2 regions of the Shewanella sp. 1311 genome follow, and region 2 is predicted to be linked to the other one. Evidence: riboswitches for the same ligand, from Rfam matches in the RefSeq annotation. Region 2 holds a riboswitch; the other holds the start of a gene.
The links. A riboswitch is a leader RNA that binds a small molecule or an ion and turns the genes downstream of it on or off. The one in region 2 is predicted to bind cyclic di-GMP.

Region 1 (10,059 bases), 450 kb from region 2:
GCGTTAGCTGAGTTTGGATCGGCAAGCAGTTTAACGCCTGATAAACTCGCCAGCGTATCGGCGAGGGACGCTTCACTTTTAAAGCTAACGCCTGCACCGACATGCTCCTCAATGCCCTCAGGGAGTTTGCTTAAATCGGTAAACAGCTGCATATCGCCATTAGCGTGGAGTAGGGCACTGCCGAGCACGACAGGCAGACGCGGCACATCGTTACCGCGAATATTTAACAACCAGCAGAAAGAATCTAAGGCGGCGATCAACGCGACATCAGCACCGGCTTTTTTCACTAAGGCGCCAATTTCATTACGTTTTTGCAGACTGGTTTTACCGGCACTCTCGTTACTGAATAACGTGATTGGCGCACTCGATGGTGCGGGGCGATCCTGCCAATATAAATCGATAGGGTTTTGCTCAACTGCCACTAATTCGATTTGGGCTTTGTTTAAGGTCGCTTTGGCATTTTCAAACCAAGCTAAAGTATGCAAGCGTGCATCGAAGCCAATGCGTGACCCCGCTGGTAGCGTGTCACATAACCATTCAATTTGTGGCGTGTCTGTCAGGCTTTCGTAGCTGAAAAGTGCAGCATCTACTTGCAGACGAACTTGCACCGTATAACGGCCGTCGGTAAATATTGCGGCTTTATCTTTCAATACGATAGCCATGCCTGCCGAACCGGTAAAGTGGGTTGCCCAGTACAAACGTTCGTTGTGTTCTGGCACATATTCGCCCAGATACTCGTCGGCGCGGGGAATGATAAAAGCATCGAGATTGGCAGAAGATAATTCGCTGCGAATAGCGTCGAGGCGGCTGGCGATAGAATGTGACATATGGGCTCCAAGTGAGACTGGCACGCTGTGCAAGTCGGTAGGCAAAGCTTGCCTAAGGATAAGTAGGTCTATGTTGATTTGAGTTCTAACCAGCTCGGATTATCGCAAGCCTAACGCGCGAGATGCAAGGGGAGCGAATAAAGGATTTTGTATACAATCGTGAATTTGTGTTGACTGTGATGAGCAAGCTAAGTGTTTTACCCTTAATTTATTTGTGTGATTCTTAGCATAAAACCTGAGTAAAACAAAATGTCAGTCATATTTTTTGTAGACTTGTTCCTTACAAATTAGCGACTTAAGTTTTATTCAATCGCTAACATTTGGACCCTATGCTAACATTTGCCATCTCCGCTCGGGGTCAGAGTGGGGCGCATGTATCAGTGGAGTAAGCGATGCAAATACTAACAATAGATGTGGGCGGTACGACAGCCCTGTTCGAACTTCAGCTCGCGGGACATACAGAACAATATAAAATCCCCACAGGCGAAGGTTTTAAAATTGAAGAGTTAAATAATCAAATCGCTGCACTTGAACGCGATTACGATTTACAGCATTACCAATTAGCGATTGGCGTACCAGGACTCGTACAAAATAATCGTTTGGTTGCCTGTAAATCGTTACCCGGACTCAATGGTTTGAGTTTTGACACAGTGAAAACTCAAGGCGAGCTGAAGTTTATTTGCAACGATATGGATGCGGGTATGCAAGCCACGTGCGATGCCAAATATGCCTGTGAGTTGTTGGTCATGTGCGGCACTGGGATAGGGATGTCAATTGCGTTTAATGGGCAAGCCTTTACAGGTGCGACGGGGGTGGCAGGGGAGTTGGGCCATTGCCGCGTGATGACAGAATCAGGCGAATTTAGTTTAGAACAACTCGCCAGTGGCGATTCTGTGCGTAGCCGTAACATCACTACTCAGGATGATTTATACCGTGCGGGCAGTTACCTTGGTATGGGGCTGGCGTGGACCGTTAATTTGTTTAATCCCAATCGGATTTGGCTCGCGGGTAACATGATGAACAGTGTTCCTTACTACAAAGGCTGCCTCGAAAGCTTAAAGCAAATGGCATTGAGCGCGCCCTTAGCTGAGATGAAAATCAACCGCGTCGATGATATGGAAACCTTAGTGTGCCGAGGTTTATCTGTGATGCTCGCAAGGGATTATCCTCGTGCATAAGGATCATAGATGCTGTTAGCTAATGGTTTTGAATTATTAGATTACAGCGGCTCAGTCCTAGCAATTTAAGCAGTATTAGCAGCATAAATAGTGAAATTGATAACAGGACAGGTGATGCCTTTGGCTTATCGTGTCCTGTTTTTTTATGGCTAAAATAGTCAGCAAAGCCTTAATTATCAAAGTAAATATTAGAAATGGCTGAACTGTATTTAATTGCTTTCTTATCAGACCATTACCTTAGTTGATAATATTTTGTTGCATTTTTATTGCGCTTACGTCTATGCTGATTATCTCAATGACAACGTTGTCATTGCGTGTAAAAGGCAAACCAGTTGAAAAACTGGGACGCAAAGCCTCCGGTCTAAGGGTTCGTCTGTACCTATGATAGCGGGGATACCACAGGTTTTTCTTCGTGCAATTGTCTGTCGTGTTGCATGGTCTTAAGAGAGTGTTGTTTCCTGTCTACGCTTTGTTTGCCTTATTGATTCATATAAAAAATTCAATAGGGATATCTCATGTTCAAGACTCAAATTTCAACATCAGCCTTGCTGGTGGCATCGGCGCTGGCATCTACCGTGAGTGCCAGTGCATTTGCCGCAGCGCCCGGCAAACCGACTATAGGTTGGGGTGAAACCAAGTTCGCTATTATCGAAGTTAATCAAGCTGCTACGGCTTACAATCAGTTGGTAACCATTAAAGATGCCGCCGACGTGTCCGTCAGCTGGAACCTTTGGAGTGGCGATGTGGGCAATAAAGCCCAAGTGCTGCTCAACGGTAATGTCGCTTGGGAGGGCCCCTCAGGCACTTCGGGCACCGCTAACTTTAAGGTGAACAAAGGCGGCCGTTATCAGATGCAAGTGCAACTGTGTAACAGCGATGGTTGTACGGCGAGCGATGCCAAAGAAATCCTCGTGGCCGATACCGATGGCAGCCATTTAGTGCCACTCAATGCTCCGCTTAAAGAAAACAATCGTCCATACGTTAACAAGTCGGGCAAAGTGGTCGGCAGTTACTTTGTAGAATGGGGTGTGTACGGCCGTAAGTTCCCAGTCGATAAGATCCCAGCACAGAACTTAACTCATATTTTATATGGCTTTACCCCTATTTGTGGTGGTGATGGCATTAACGATAGTTTGAAAGAAATCGACGGCAGTTTCCAAGCGTTGCAACGTGCCTGTAGTGGCCGTGAAGATTTTAAAGTCGCTATCCACGATCCTTGGGCGGCGGTCCAAATGCCACAGGCGGGCGTGAGTGACTACTCTGATCCCTACAAAGGCAACTTCGGTCAATTGATGGCGCTGAAGCAAGCCCATCCCGATCTAAAGATTTTGCCTTCGGTCGGTGGCTGGACGCTATCTGATCCCTTCTTCTACTTTGGCGATAAAACTAAGCGCGATACCTTTGTCGCATCGGTGAAGGAATTCCTGCAAACGTGGAAGTTCTTTGATGGTGTCGACATTGATTGGGAATATCCAGGTGGTGGCGGTGCGAATCCAAACTTAGGTAATGCCAATGACGGTGAAACCTATGTAATCCTGATGCGTGAACTGCGCGCCATGCTCGACGAGTTAAGTGCTGAGACGGGTCGTACCTATGAACTGACTTCCGCAATTGGTATCGATGCTCAAAAAATGGCAAAGGTCGATTATCAGGCTGCTCAGCAGTACATGGATTACATCTTCTTGATGAGTTACGACTTCAATGGCGGTTGGACGAACACTGAACTCGGTCATCAAACCAATCTTTATGAGGCTAGTTGGGATCCTGATACCCGCTACACCACAGACAAGGGTATTAAAGCTCTGTTAGCTCAAGGTGTTACCCCTGGAAAAATTGTGGTTGGTGCCGCTATGTACGGCCGCGGCTGGACAGGCGTTAATGGCTACTCGGGTAATAACCCATTCACAGGGACAGCGACGGGCAAAGTGAAAGGCACATGGGAAGATGGCGTGGTGGATTATCGCCAGATAGTGAACGAGTACATGGGGAGCGGTTGGACTTACAGCTATGATGAAACGGCCGAGGCGCCATCACTGTTCAAGGCATCTACGGGGGATTTAATCACTTTCGATGATGCTCGTTCCGTTAAAGCCAAGGGCCAATATGTGCTTGCCAATCAGCTAGGTGGTTTATTTGCATGGGAAATTGATGCCGATAACGGCGATATTTTAAATGCGATGCACGAAGGTTTAGGCCATGGCGAAGGAACTACGCCACCGGTGAATAAAGCGCCGATTGCCAATGCGGGTGCGGATGTGAATGTCACAGGTCCCGCCGATGTGGTGCTCAATGGTAGCGGATCGCGGGATCCTGAAAATGAGGCGCTAACGTATCTTTGGACTCAAGTGTCTGGCCCAACGATTGCCATCACAAACGCCGATATGGCGAATGCGGCAATTCAATTGGCTGCAACGCAAACTGATGTTGCCTATAGTTTTAGTCTTAAAGTCACTGATCCAGAAGGGTTATCTGCCACAGATTCAGTGACAGTGACCAATAAGGCGGATACTCCGAACCAAGCTCCCGTGGTGAGTGTAGCTGCCACTGCAACAGTGGAAGCGGGTAAAACTGTTAGCATAGTGGCGAGTGCCTCTGATGCCGACGGTGATGCCTTAACTTACGCTTGGACTGTGCCCGCTGGCGTGTCGGCAACCGGACAAAATAGTGCCACCTTAGTGGTCACTGGGCCTAATGTCACCGAAGCGACCAGCTATGGTTTGAGCGTGCTGGTTTCTGATGGTGCCTTAGATGCGAGCGCATCGACGAATCTCACCGTGACGCCAAAAGTGATCGGTGGTGGTTGTGATGCAACCGATCCTAATGCCGGTAACTATCCTGCTTGGCAAACCAGTGTGGTGTACAACACGGGCGATACTGTGAGCCACAGTCAGTTGGTATGGAAAGCGAAGTACTGGACGCAGGGCAATACGCCATCCCGCACCGCTGATCAATGGCAGCTACTCAGCCAAGTTGATCTCGGTTGGGATGCGGGTGTGGTGTATAACGGCGGTCAAACCACCAGCTATAACGGTCGTGTGTGGAAGGCGAGTTACTGGACTAAAGGTGATGTACCTGGCGTTGCGGCGGTGTGGGTTGATATTGGCGCTGCAAGCTGTCCTTAATCATCCAACATACTAATATTATTTGAGTTATAGAGACAAAAAGCCCTGCGATAATGCAGGGCTTTTTATGACGCGATTAGGCTCATTGCAGACAGATTTAATCAATCTTAAGCAGTTCTACATCAAAAATGAGCACTGAACCACCGCCAATCTTGCCCGTGCTGCTGTTGCCGTAGGCGAGTTCACTCGGGATAAAGAAACGCACTTTATCGCCAACGACCATAAGTTGTACGCCCTCGGTCCAGCCTTTAATCACCCGATTAAGCGGAAATGCGATAGGCTCACCGCGATCAACTGAACTATCAAACACAGTACCGTCGATCAAAGTGCCATGGTAATGCACTGTCACTGTATCGCTGGCTTTAGGATGAACAGTACCATCGCCCTTAGTTAACACTTGATATTGCAAACCCGAAGCTGTGGTGATGACACCTTCTTTGGTTTTGTTTTGCGTTAAAAATTCATTGCCTAAACGGATATTCTCTTGGGCGGCTTTTTGGCCGTTCATCGAGGTAAAGAAGTAAAAAATCACCCCAGCAATCACAGCAACGGCAAGTAACATTTTCATATAAAGAGCACCTTAGTTAATTTTCGCCATATTATCAGTTTTTTAGCTTGAGATGCTATCGGCACTCGCCCGTGTTTTGGGCTTGCTATCTGGTGCTACCAGTTCAAGGCTTTAAAAATCCCCTCAAGACTTTATCCCGCTTTAGATATCGCTTAATCTGTGGGCTTAAGACTCAATAAAAATTCAATAAAAACAGATAAAAACTAGAATTTAGATAATAAACAAGGAAAGTCTATGCTAAACAAAGCGGCAAAACCTTTGGTCAAACTCGTCGACCGATATCTACCCGATCCCTATATTTTCGTCCTTTTACTCACCTTAGTGGTGTTAATTGCAGCTGTGGTCGCAGAACACAAAACTCCGCTGGAAGTCATCAATTACTGGGGCGATGGCTTTTGGACCTTGTTGAGCTTTTCGATGCAGATGCTGTTAGTGCTGGTGGCGGGATTCATGCTGGCAAGCTCACCGCCGATTAAAAAGCTGCTCGATGCGATTGCGGGGTTCGCTAAATCGGCACCGCAAGCCATTATTTTAGTAACCTTGGTCTCACTGGCCGCCAGTTGGGTTAACTGGGGATTCGGGCTAGTGGTGGGCGCGCTATTTGCAAAAGCCTTAGCTCGTAAAGTGCAAGTGGATTATCGGCTGCTGGTCGCCAGCGCCTATTCTGGCTTTGTGGTTTGGCATGGTGGGCTTGCGGGTTCTATCCCGTTAACCATAGCAACGGCGGGGCATTTCTCCGAAGCACAAATTGGCATTATCCCCACCAGTGAAACCATTTTCGCGAGCTTTAACTTATTGTTAGTGGCGATTCTGTTTGTGGTCATGCCCTTAGTGAATCGCTTTATGTTGCCTGAAGGCAAGGACAGCATTTATGTCGACCCAAGCGCCCTTGATGACAAAGGCAGCGAACCAGCAACTTCGGCGCTGGAGCTTAACCCTGCCAATGTGAGCGAGCGTCAGCCTGAAAACCGTCCTGCGGATAAGTTAGAAAATAGCCGCTTACTCGGCTGGAGCGTGGGTGGCGCAGGGCTTGTGTACTTAGGCTATTACTTTTGGGTACAGGGCGGCAGCTTAAACCTTAACTTAGTGAACTTCTTATTCTTGTTTCTCGCCATCCTCTTACATCAAACGCCACGCAGTTTATTAACCAGCTTGAATGAGGCCATTAAGGGCGGCGCAGGGATTGTGATCCAATTCCCTTTCTATGCGGGCATTATGGCGGTGATGGTGCAGTCGGGTTTAGCCCAAAGTATTTCGGAAGGTTTTGTGGCCATAGCCAGTGCCGAGAGCCTGCCATTTTGGAGCTTTATTAGCGCGGGAATTGTAAATATTTTTGTGCCATCGGGAGGGGGTCAATGGGCCGTGCAGGCGCCGATTATGTTACCCGCTGCCGAAGCCTTGGGCGCCGATGTTGCTCGGGTAGCTATGGCCGTAGCTTGGGGTGATGCTTGGACTAACCTTATTCAACCTTTCTGGGCATTGCCCGTGCTGGCAATTGCGGGCTTAAAAGCGCGGGATATTATGGGCTTTTGTTTAATGCAGCTGATGATCACAGGCGTGATTATCAGTATCGCGTTGAGCTGGTTTTAAAGATAATAAACAGTGCAAAACTAAACAGGGTAATTCTATGATTACCCTGTTTTTTAGTTAAGGTTTCAATGATATTAATCGCTTGAACCATTTACTTTTTTTGTTGCTTCATCAGCTGTGATTTGACCAAATAGAGCTGACATCATATAGCTAATACGATTCGCAGCATTACCAAACTTACTCGGGTTCGCAGTATAGGGTACTTGAAACTTAACACTGCCAACTCTTTGGCCATTCTGAAATGCGTTAATTTCAGCGCTTTTTAAATATAATGCCAAGTCCCAAGTCCAATTACCTTCATATTCTAATGTGAGTTTATTTAAATCATGTTTAGAACCATCAGGCTGCACTGTGTAGGTGTAATTATTTGCTTTTAGCCAGGTCTCCATTGTTTCTTGGAAGCCGTCACGTGTTTCTTTATCCTTAATAATGACTATTTCTACATTGTTAGTATTTGTTTCTATTGGTTTTGCTGTATAGCGAGGTGCGGCACAACCCGATAGTATTGCAACACCCAAAACTGCAACTAAAAATTTTTTCATAATTTAACCTTTTGTTTTTGTATTAAAATAAGTTAAAGCGTTTTAGTGACAAACTTTAGATTTTCATAGAATCCATAGCTTGCTAGATAAACATATCTACGGCGCCGGTTTTTATGCCATAACCCAGCACGGCTAAGTTAGCTACAACGGTGAGCCAGAAGACGTTTCTAAATGAGGCTTTAACTGACTTGTGCCTTAATACATTTTGGGCAAACAGGGCGCCGGGCCAACCGCCCATGAGGGCGAGCAGATGCAAAGTGCTTTCTTTAGTGCGCCATTTACCGCGTTTTGCGGCGGATTTATCGATAGCGTAGGCGATAAAGGTTAGCAGGCTCAGTGTGAGGTACATGCCCGCAATGCCGTAGGGCAACATATGTTGCTGGGCCGCGCCGATTAAGCCAGCAAGAAAAATCAGCACTAATAACAGCGGCATAAGGCTTGAACCTGATGCGGCTGTATTGGACTTTTGAGTGCGGCTGTTTTGGGCTCGATTGTTTGTTTGGGCACGATTGTTTGAAGTGCGACTGTTCTGAGCACGACTGCTTTGTGGTCGATTCTTTTGAGCACGATTAGTTTGAGGTGAAGCGCTGTTGCCCGTTTTGGCTGGTTTTGAATTCGTCATTATCTGTTATCAATCTCGTGTCAGTGTTTTAAGCTTGCTTGTGTTCTTGTGATGCCGCGTATTTTTAAACGCGAGGTGGCGCCAAAGTTTCTCCAGCGGTCCTTGCTTGAAATAGCGTAAGTACAGGCTGGCTAACAGTAATTGCACTACTGAATAAACCAGTGCCATGGCCATGTATCCCCATCTGTCTAGACTCAATAGTAATTCTGGAGCTAAGTGTCTAAACACTAACACGCCAACGATGGATTGCAGAATATAGAGACTAAAAGCAAGCTTGCCAACATTTTGCAATGGAGTCAGTCTATTAGGATTGTTCTGGCAAATTTTAACCATAATATGAATGTAAATCAGCGCCATAGGAATAGCGCTTAGCATGATTAACACATCTGAAAACGTGACTAGAATAGGATTGTCCGTAGAGTCTAAACCAGTATCGAGTAGCGATACCGTCACGCTGGCTAGCACTAATTTCAGCAGTTGTGGCTTGCTAAACCCTCGCTCAAAAGTCCCCTGTTGATACAATGCCATGCCAAGCAGCATCAAGCCCGCCGTAAACCACATTATGGTAAAAGGGATCACCAGCGCCATATAACCCACTTGCATCAAATGCAGGAACAGTTGATCAGCATAGCCTGAGGTCCATGCGCTGTATTGCTCTGCAAATAGACCCGATTCTCGAGTGAAAGGTTCATCGCTGCCCGTAAGGCTAATCAGCGTGATGATTACTAAGGCGCTTAAAATAAAAATATTCGCTTTGCGCTTAAGGGCTTCAATACTTAAATCTTTGTAATACAAAGCTAAAAATCCGCTGATCCCATAGGTTAATAAAATATCACCAGGCCAGATAATGATGCCGTGGAGTAAGCCAAACACCATTAGCCATTTCAAACGTGAGCGCAGTAAAGGATAAGCTTCTAGGCCTTTGGCGCTAAATCGCTGATATTGAATAAAAAGCCCGACGCCAAACAAGATGGAAAACAGACTGATAAAGCGCGCCTCGATGAAAAAGTTACTGAACACTTTGATTATGTGATCCGACAGCGGCGGCGTTTCGTGGGGCGCATAGCCAAAAAAAGTAATGCCCATAAAATAGATATTCATAAAAAATATCCCCAACACGGCTAAGCCGCGAATGGCATCGAGATTGGCATTACGCTGTGCAGGAATCGTCATGACGACTGGCTGCGTGGAGTCTGATCTTGACCAAGGGTCTTTAGGTAAGTTTGCTGACACGTTAGCTGAGTTCCTTTCGCTAGTAGACATGTTTCACTTTTCACTGGGATTTGGGAGGGCTAGCCTAGCAGGCGCTAGCCCCCAATGAAATACAGCCAACACAAAAAGTAAAATACAGGAAAGGTAGAAAGTGAACTAGCGCTAACGTAAAAAGTGAAATACAACAATGCAGAAACGGATTGAGAAGACTGTCGAACCATTACTCGCCGATATCTTCGTTCCAGAGTGTGGGATTACTGGCGATAAAGTCCTGCATCAATTGTTTGCACTCGGCATTATCGACCACAGTGACATCCACACCGCGGGATTTTACATAGGCTTCAGGCCCTTGGAAGGTAGCGTTTTCACCGACGATGACTTTTGGTATGCCATAAAGT
Region 2 (10,059 bases):
GGTAAACAACAATACGGCGACTTGATTATCGAGTACGATATCGAACATGTTCTTCGCTTTAAGCACTAATAGCGATGACCCACCGGTTAGATAAGCCGCAGTCAAGGCAAATAATAAACTTAAGAAAGAAGCGCCTTGAATTATCTGGCCTTTTTTACCCAGCAATTTACCCGTAATGGCATGCACGTTATCACCTACGCCAGTGCGTAAGTTAATTTCGAGCATCAATAATGAGGTATAGGCAGATACGCCCCAAATAACGACGAGTAACACTAACGCTGGAATAATACCTAAAGCCGCGGTGGCTAAAGGTAAGGCTAACATGCCTGCGCCAATGGCCGTCCCGGCAACGATGGCGATCGAGCCTAACATTTTTGAATTCACACAATAGTCCTGTTCAATGATTAATTATTATTTTATTTGAGTAAGATTTGAACCGATAAAGCCTTGCGTCTTAAATCGAAATAAGCAACACATCACTTAAAGCAGCTTCAAAAAGCATCCAATCGGATCTCATTCCTGCAGATCAATTGGCCCCAATAGCTTTTGAATATTTCAACCCAGTAGCCATTGAGGCTAACTAAATCGGTTGCATAAAAGTGGCATGACTTTCAATTGTGATAATCCTAATAACAACATAGGTAAAATAGATAGTTTGGGACATTAACAGAGCCAAACCCAGTGGGCAAGCCAGTTGTGAACAAAGATAAGTCGCGCACTGTACGGTAACAACTTAATAGCGCTGTGGTAAACGAAAACATACAAGCCAACAAAATCGCTACCTTTGTTGGAAATACGTGGGATGCCGCATTGTGGTGAATCGAGGTAAAACGTATATTTTGACTGTCGCGAACGCGCTGAATATGGGCTTAAACATATTCGCTGTGTTTAAGCCCAATCACATCATGTTGGGAATCGATTAACTCAACATGTTAATTTACTGCTCAGTCCACGCCATCGTCCAAGAAGCGCCAACACCTGGCTCAAATCCTGTGGCAGAAGCCGACCACTGCATGCAATAGCCGCTATAGGGGAATGGCTTACATTGATACACTTTGCCATTTTTAGGCTGTAACACTGTGGTGCCCGCAACGTAACCTTTCACCCCTTCAGGGAAGACAAAATCCGCTTCCGGCGTTGGTGCTTGATCCTTTAAGAAGAGATCAAAGTTCTGCTGAATAACATCACCTTGTTTAGGCTCAGCTTTAACCTGCAAGTGATAATGTCCAGCTTTAGGCGCAACCACGTCTAACACTAAGCTCGCGCTGGTATTGTTAACGGTTTGGCTGACAAAACCGGCAGCCGTGCCATCGTGGCTAAACAAATACGCAGACACTAACATTTCAGCATTGCTGGTGACGTCAAAACGAACCTGCGCCGCGCCGTCGATAATTTGATAATCGTCGGCAAGTGAAGTGACTTCTAAGCTGTTGCCCGGTGCGGGCGCCAGATCAAATCCCACTTCGACACGCTCAATACCTGAAGTCGTCGCAGTAAAAATGTCGTTTTTGCCATACACAGGCTCAATCACACCTGATGCATTTTTTTGTCCCGCTTTTAACTGAGACTGCTGGGCATTAATCGCGCTCGCTAATAGGAAAGGCCAATTTTGTTTATCACCTTGAGTCGCATCGCTAATGGTAATGACTGTTTGTTTAGCCGGTTGCTCACCATTGGCATCGAACACTCGGGTCATCACTTTATCGCCCGCCTTGAGATCGAGTGACGGATTGATGTCGCCCACATCGAGCCATTCACCCGGTACGACGGGACCCGAATCTAAGTTCACATCGATAGCATTGTAGAAACTGTTGGTGGTATCACCCACTTCCCACACGGCTAGAATCACTTGATAACCGCTGCGACCTTCTGGCACATAACAGTCATGGGTCACTAACTTAGGCGGCTGCACCATGCCACCATCGACTACGCAGAATGGCGCTAAGTCAAAGCTCGCACGGCTTAAAGCTTGGTTTTGATTCCAATCTTGGCGAGTTAAATAATAACGCCAATTGCGGGTGACATGATTGGCAGTGAACTGCCAACTGAACTTATTCCAGCCCGCTTTAATATCTGTCTTTGACCAACGGCTGGGACTCTGTTCATCTAAAGGCGAGAAAGCACCATTACCCGCACTCGCCAGTTTGCCATCCGCAGGACCTGACTCAGGAAAACCCGATGGTCCTTCAACGCTTTGCGGTTCCCATTGCACCGCGCCACAGTTGGTATTATTGCCGGTTTTACAGGCATAGGAACGTGACTCTGGCGCCACAACATAACCGTGTGCCTGTACAGAAATACTCACAAATGTATTTGCCGCCATCACTGCGGCGGCCAATAAACTCAATTTAGAAACAGGGGAAAAAAAAGTAGGATTTGCCACTTTAATGCACTCCATTTGCACCCATCTTTGCCAGTATTGGCTTGGGCTTAGGTATAAAAGTGGTATTTGGGCAAACAACAGCATTAAACAGCAGTCGTTTATCTTTCACAGAAATCGAATTCTGCGGCAACTCCGCTATCTTAGTTCACTAAAAAATCCATTTACAACCTTAGACCGGAAGCTTTGCGTCCTAACTTTTCAATTAGTTTGCCAAATACGGTAGGTGTCATCGAATCACTACGAGTTAATAGTATGTAATCAAGTAGAAATGACTTGGCTAAATTAGCAACAAAAGACAACGCTGTCAAAAAATTAACCCATTTACATTCAGATAATTACAGAATGTTGCGCGGTATTTTTCTGACACCTGTCAAACATCCATTCGTGCCTACTGCGATAAACTCGTGCTTGAAACCGAAGTTCACTTAGGTATAATGCCCACCTCGCTTCGGGGGAGTAGCTAACTGGATTTCGAGCCATCGTCATCTAGGGTGAACATCAACATACTTGGCCACACGCCATGGTGTTCACAGCAAATCATCGATTTGCCCAGCAAGACCTGAGCACAATGACTGCACCTAGGGGTGGACGGTTTATTGTGCTTATGTCTTAACCACCCCTAAAGGATCACACTTGGAAGCCCTACTTGCATCAACCTTTACGGTTGCTATTGCCGAAATTGGCGATAAAACTCAATTACTTGCACTTATTCTCGCCGCAAGATTTAAAAATAAAACCGCCATTATTTTAGGCATTTTTCTGTCAACGTTATTCAACCATTTTGCCGCCGCGTGGATTGGCCAATGGGCGATTAACTGGGTCAGCCCAGATCTTGCCCGCTATTTAGTTGCCGCGTCATTCTTCGCGATAGCCCTTTGGGTGTTAATCCCAGATAAAGTCGATGCTGAAGAGAGCCGTTTCTATAAAATGGGCCCCTTCCTCGCCACCTTTATCCTGTTTTTCATCGCCGAGATGGGGGATAAAACGCAAATCGCAACGGTAGTGTTAGCTGCAAAATACGATTCATTAACTATGGTGGTTGCAGGTACAACCTTAGGCATGCTGCTTGCCAACGTACCTGTGGTGATCGCAGGCCATTTCAGCGCCGAAAAATTACCTATGTTGTGGATACACCGCGGCTGCGCCGTATTGTTCGCACTCTTAGGCGTTGTCACTCTGTTGTTCTAATACCAATCGTAATAAATATCTGTTCATTCAGCGGGAGTTCAACGCGCTTTGGACAAGGCGAAGGCTTGAAGGCATAGTGGTGCTCTGTCTAAAGCCTTAAACGCAGTATAAAGCGCGTTGCCATGCCGTTAACATCAGCCGCCCTTCGGGAGCAACACAGGCATCCCACTCCTGTGTTGCATTGACTTAAAAGGGAATAACCATTTCTGCGTCAATGCGCCTTGGATTGAAATGCCTGTGAGGCTCTGAACTGATTAGATATTTAATGTGATTGGTATAAATGCTTTAAAGCTTGAATTGCCGCAACAAAAAGGCCAGTGATAAACATCACTGGCCTTTCTACTTACGACGGTTTTATTGAGATAAACAGTGTCGACTTAGAAGCTTAACTTCTTAGAAACGCAGTTTATAATCCTAATGCCGTTCTAATACGTTGACCGTAATCCGCATCGGCTTGTTCGAAATGTGCCAGCATACGTTGCTGCACATCTAAGCTTGTTTGACTTAGTGAGCCTGAAATCGTTGCCACTAAGCGTGCTTTCTCCGCTTCTGAGAAAATACGATACAGATTACCCGCTTGGGTGTAGTCGTCTTGGTTATAACGGCTATAACGCGCCGCCTCGCCTTCTAAACGCAGTGGTGGCTCGGTAAAGTTTACCGGTTCAACCAGAGCATCCGCAGTGCTGTTCGGGCCATAGTTTGCCGTGGCATCGGCACCCGTTTGGCTGCCATGGTAAGGACATTGTGTGCCCGCCATAGCGCCCGCACGTTGATGGTGATTTGCCTTAGCGGCATGTGGGCAGTTCACCGGTAACTGGTTGTAGTTGGCACCAATGCGGTAACGCTGGGCATCAGCATAGGCAAATAAACGCGCTTGCAACATCTTGTCGGGTGAAGCTCCAACACCGGGAACCAAATTGCTGGGCGCCAATGCCACTTGCTCAACTTCGGCAAAGTAGTTTTGTGGCAGACGATTCAGCTCTAACACCCCAATCTCAAGCAATGGATAGTCGCTATGTGGCCAAACCTTAGTTAAATCAAATGGATTGATATGGTAAATATTGGCATCCGCCTCAGGCATGATCTGCACGTTAACAGTCCAACGCGGGAAATTGCCATCGGTAATCGCCACCACCATATCGCGCTGTGATGAATCGGGATCTATCCCCTTTAATTTATCAGCCTGTTCGTTGGTTAAGTTGACCACGCCTTGCTGGGACTTAAAGTGGAACTTCACCCAGAAACGCTCGCCCTTAGCATTCCACAACGAGAAAGTGTGTGAACCATAACCGTGCATTTGACGGTAGTTGGCCGGAATACCGCGATCCGACATCAAAATGGTCACTTGATGCATGGCTTCAGGGTTCAATGACCAAAAGTCCCACATGGCTTGTGGATCTTTTAAGTTTGTCTGGGGATTACGCTTTTGCGTATGGATAAAGTCTGGGAACTTAATCCCGTCACGCAAAAAGAAAGTCGGCGTATTATTACCCACAATATCGTGATTACCGCGAGCTGTATAGAAACGTAAACCAAAACCGCGTGGATCGCGCTCAGCATCGGCTGAACCCATTTCGCCACCTACGGTCGAGAAACGAATGAAGGTTTCAGTTTGCTTACCAACGCCATTGAAATGGTCGGCAATGGTGTAATCGCTTAAATCTTTGGTCAGAGTAAATGTGCCGTAAACACCGGTACCTTTGGCATGCACGATACGTTCAGGGATACGCTCACGGTTGAAATGGGCTAACTTTTCAATTAAATGCCAATCCTGTAATAGCAAAGGACCACGTTCACCCGCCGACAGTGAGTTTTGATCGTCGGCCACTGGGGCACCACTTTGGCTCGTTAAGTACTGACTTGTTTGATGTTGTTGACTCATGCCCTGCTCCTTAGTCTTGATTGCTGGTTAACCAGGTTTCAATTAAATCGTAAATGGTGGCCATGGTTTATCTCCTTGGCTGCGACGTGTTGTCGATGGAGCAAGAATAGATAATTACCAACAAAGAATAAAACGATTAAACTAGATTCATGCAATCTACAAAAAAGATTAGAAGCGAGATAGCAAAGTAGATAAACGATTGCGCGGACTCACAGCCAATGATTCGCTCACATCATTTAAGATGCGGTTGAAAACCAACATGGCTGCTCGCTGCGATGAAGCGGAGTGCTGTAAAGCAAAGTGCGGTACAAGCAAGCGGAGAAAGATGATGCGTTGCCATTAACTGGCGGGAGAGTCGGCTTCGCGGTAAAGCTTAACCAGATAATAAGTGTCAATCAGCACGATAAAAAAGTTCACTAAGGCAACAGGATAAGCCCCAATTGCCACGCCGTAGGCCACAAATAAAGCCGCGCCGATGAGATTCCACCAGCGCAGTTTTTTGATGTTCGACATCATCAGTGATATTGCGACGACCACAGACGCTAAATAACCAACCCATTCCCAAATTGTCGCGTTATCCATATCCAATCCTTATTTATATATTATTTAAATCAAACGATTGATACGCCATTCACCACAAGAAATAGGCCGGGCTATTGCACTTAGCACTTAGCATTTAGCATTTAGCGTTTAACGACAGCCGCCGTCATCCGTGAAATACAGGTCAGTTCACCGGCGCTGTTATGGATTAACACTTCCCATACAGAGCTGCGTTTTCCTAAATGAATAGGCTTAGCCGTGGCAGTTAATAGCCCATTACGGGAAGCCCGTAAGTGGTTAGCGTTAATTTCTTGACCGACACAATAGTACTGCTCAAAATCCACCGCGAAATTTGCCGCATAGCTAGCAACGGTTTCAGCAAGCGCGACATTCGCGCCGCCATGGACTATCCCCAAAGGGTTATGTACTGCTGGACTGGCTGGCATAGTTGCCTTCATGTAATCGTCGCCAATCTCACTGATCTCAATCCCTAAGGTCTGCATCAAGGTGCCTTTGCCGCCCATACCGGCATCTAAACGCGCGCAATCCTCTAACGTGACAGCTCTAAACCAAATACTCATTGCAACTTCCTAGTCAATAAAACCAATCAGCAGTTTACTGCGAAGTGGATGAAGTTCAACTAGTTTGCGCTAAGCCAGTCCCGTCAATCTCGGCAAAAATAAGACTCAAACTAACCATTGTTTAGTAACACTCAGCCGACTAAACCAGACGAGAAACAATCCCCAAATCACCACCACACTCGGCATGATTAACGCGTCAGCCCCCAGCACCACAGCCGCTTGTTGAATGCAAAACACATAGCTCATTTGCAACAAAACCGCGATAAGCGAGGCAACCAGCACTTTATAGGCAAGGGATTTTCGTAAAAACAACAATAGGCAGCCTAGAACGCCCGACACCACAGCAAAGCCAAATATCGCATCAACGAAAGCCGGCGTGGTTTCATAGAGTTTGATTTGATCTGGGCTCATTTGCGCCAAGGCATCCGGCGTCATGGTCATTTGGATCACAAAGGCCATCAGCCCCATGATATTCCACAATAAACTGAGCGTTGCGACAAAGTAAAACCACAGTGGCGCTTTCGCTTTAATGGTTTTCAGCGGATTTGAGACTGTATCCATACTCACTCCTAATAAAAACTGAAAAAAACAACTAAAAAAGGGATGGCGAACCATCCCTTCGTTTCAGTCTAGCTCACAAATAACACTTGTGAGTTCACCCGTTACACAGGTTAACGGCGACGACGTTGTAAACCAAACAAGGACATCAGTGCTAAACCTAAATAACCCAAAGCACCGCCATCATCTTTAGGCGTTGGATCAGGTTTTGGTGGCACTACTGGCGCTGGGTAGCTTAAGGCAACGATCACAGGATCGTGGTCCGATGCAGAGAACGCATTTTCAGATTTAGCCAGATCACCAGAGAACTTCTTACCGTATTCAAACAGGTTAGATTCCACTGAGTTGATGTGCCAATCTTCAATATCCACTAAACGTTTGGCTAAGCTAGCATTGGCTAAAGCGTGGTCTAAGTTGCCTAGCTCGCCGTTATAGCTGTAAGAGTAAGTGCCTGCACCGTGGGCTTTCGTGTTCAAGTTGATCAGGCCATAGCCTTTTTCAATCTTGCTGCCTTGGCGTTCAAATACTTTGCCATCGAGCGTCGTCCACGAAGCGGTCATGATGTCACGATCTGACTTGCTCGCATCAAAGTCGGTCAGCACACGGATAGGATCTTCCATGCCGTAGGCATTCATATCACCGATGATCAGTAAGTCGCCCTTCACGTCTTTTAGCGTTTCACCCAAGACTTTGGCAGCAGATACGCGGAAAGCATTACACTTGCCCTGTTGATCGGCAGGATCGACTGACTCTTCGAAGTTAGCCCAATCTTCTAAACAGCCTGAGCCTTTAGATTTCAGATGGTTAACGACTACGGTCAGCGACTCATCATGGATTTTAAAGGTTTGCGCTAAGCTGTGACGTTGGTAAGCATCGTTACCTGGGTTTGTCTCAGTTTTGCCATCTTTAGTACGAGTCACGCTGCCAGCACTGGCATGTTGCTCAGGAGTATCGATAGCTTGAGCAGCACCTGCTAAGGTCACTTTGCCGCCGCGGTATAACATGCCCACAGTGATAGCATCTGTGCCAAAATACTTGCCGTCATACTTGTCGGCGTCGGTGATTTCAACAAAGCTATAAGCGTTTTCAGGCGTTTGCTTCTCGTTCAGTGCATCGACTAAGTTTTTAATCGCACTCTTCTCACCAAAACCGTTGTTGGCAATTTCCATCAGACCGACGATATCGGCGTTCATGGCAGTAATAGCGCTAACGATTTTAGTACGTTGTAGCACCATTTCTTCCAGCGTTAGGGCGCCACGGTTATTACCTGATGGATTGGTATCACCACCATCAACATCGTTAAAGAAGTTCAACACGTTAAAACTAGCCACGCGCAAATCGCCCTTAGTGGCGACGCTTGGGGCATCAGTTCTATCATCACCACGGATAAAATCACCCGCAGTAATAGTGTTAGTTGCCACTAAACGATAAGCACCGTAGCTGTAACCAATCACGCCTTGCAGATTAGTCAGTTGGTCGCCCACACGGATGTAGCCCGTTTCCACATTGAAATCAGGGAAGTATGGAATTACACCGTCGGCAGGTTTGTAATCAGATTCGATAAAGAGTTGGTTTTCGAGGTTAGATTTAACTAACGCAGTCGCTTCAGCAGAAAGTGCGGGATAAAGCTGTGTCGACTTCATTAGCGGTTCTTTATAAGACACTAACATGTTGTTGCGACGGCCAGCGTAGTCATAGCTGAAGGTGCGGCTGATCTTAAGATCGCTGCCCGCATCTAAAGCCACATTCATGCCTTCATAACGCTCTAATGCTTGCGCTAAGGTTTCGCCATCGGCGACATAGAAAGGCGCGGCAACTGGAACTTCACCCTTAGCGCCGACTTCAAATTTCTTATCGGCTTTAATATCGATTTGAGTTAAGCCAAAGTATTCTTTCACTTTACCTTGTACACAAACTTCAACCCCAGGTTGAATCGCTTCAGGTACCGCTTCACCTAAGAATACAAACACACCATCAGAGGTATACGGTGAGTTATCACCTTTCACTTCTTGTAGATAAAAACCTTTAAACAAGCTTTCACCACGGGCAGTCACGACACCGCGCACTGTAACTTCAGCTTCAGACTCAAATGCACCTTCTGGAACGTAAGGGCTAGATTCACCCGCACCTTGTACTTGATAAATCGGCACTATTTTAGCGCCGCTGCAGCTAAAGAGCGGCACTTCTGGCTCTGCTGGGGCTTCTAGATAACCTAATCCTGAGAAGGTATCTTTAGGTAATTGTTCCCACTGGGCGGCATTAAATACCGTATTCGCCACTAACGCATCTAATTTACGTTTTAGGGTAACGTCTAATCCCCAACCCGTTGGTGTTGGTACATCGCCAATAATATCGACAACCGCATCATCTTTAACGAGTGCGACCGCATCACCACCATTAAAACTTAAACTGCCAGAGTAACTGTCAACACCTTGGTCAAGCGTGATCACAGCGCTAGAATTTAAAATGACTTTAGTCGTTTTAGGCGCAATGGATTGGCCATCTAATGCCACCATATCTGATGCAACAGTTGCCCCATCTTTATAACGAACCAGTTTATAACCCGCGAGATCAATTGCCGTATCGCCGCTGTTATACAGTTCAATTGCTTTATTGTTTGCGCTACCTTCAACATATTCGGTAATCATCACATCTGCGCTTGCCATCATAGGCAAAGCTGCTGCGACAGCTAAAGAAATCGCCGTTAACTTATTAACATTATCCATATCATCAACCCCATTATTATAATATTGCCGCTAACTTCTATTAACGTGCGGGCGGATTATTTCAGAGTTGAATGCTTAAAAAAAGAGGGCAAGATCGCACATTGCCAATGTAACACATTGATGAGTAAATGATTATGGACATGACACTGTTCACCTAGCAGAACAAGGTGATAATTCGAAAGTATTAGCCAAATAAAAACA

Region 1: another riboswitch for cyclic di-GMP. It lies ahead of AC5YB3_RS05145 (glycosyl hydrolase family 18 protein); the one in region 2 lies ahead of gbpA (N-acetylglucosamine-binding protein GbpA).

The regions. Positions count from the first base shown of each region.
Region 1 is NZ_CM181686.1:1,122,479-1,132,537, reverse strand. It holds gene AC5YB3_RS05155 (aminopeptidase P family protein) at 1-827, opposite strand, end outside; gene AC5YB3_RS05150 (ROK family protein) at 1,220-2,005, shown strand; cyclic di-GMP riboswitch class I at 2,318-2,406, shown strand; gene AC5YB3_RS05145 (glycosyl hydrolase family 18 protein) at 2,521-5,127, shown strand; gene bamJ (BamJ family beta-barrel-assembly machinery protein) at 5,225-5,695, opposite strand; gene AC5YB3_RS05135 (short-chain fatty acid transporter) at 5,930-7,285, shown strand; gene AC5YB3_RS05130 (Sbal_3080 family lipoprotein) at 7,360-7,827, opposite strand; gene AC5YB3_RS05125 (DUF1294 domain-containing protein) at 7,910-8,449, opposite strand; gene AC5YB3_RS05120 (DUF418 domain-containing protein) at 8,459-9,682, opposite strand; gene AC5YB3_RS05115 (nucleoside deaminase) at 9,882-10,059, opposite strand, start outside.
Region 2 is NZ_CM181686.1:1,574,676-1,584,734, forward strand. It holds gene AC5YB3_RS07230 (aromatic amino acid transport family protein) at 1-372, opposite strand, end outside; gene gbpA (N-acetylglucosamine-binding protein GbpA) at 938-2,383, opposite strand; cyclic di-GMP riboswitch class I at 2,506-2,605, opposite strand; gene AC5YB3_RS07240 (TMEM165/GDT1 family protein) at 3,017-3,571, shown strand; gene katB (catalase KatB) at 3,978-5,453, opposite strand; gene AC5YB3_RS07250 (YgjV family protein) at 5,793-6,035, opposite strand; gene AC5YB3_RS07255 (PaaI family thioesterase) at 6,137-6,574, opposite strand; gene AC5YB3_RS07260 (hypothetical protein) at 6,680-7,135, opposite strand; gene exeM (extracellular exonuclease ExeM) at 7,246-9,858, opposite strand.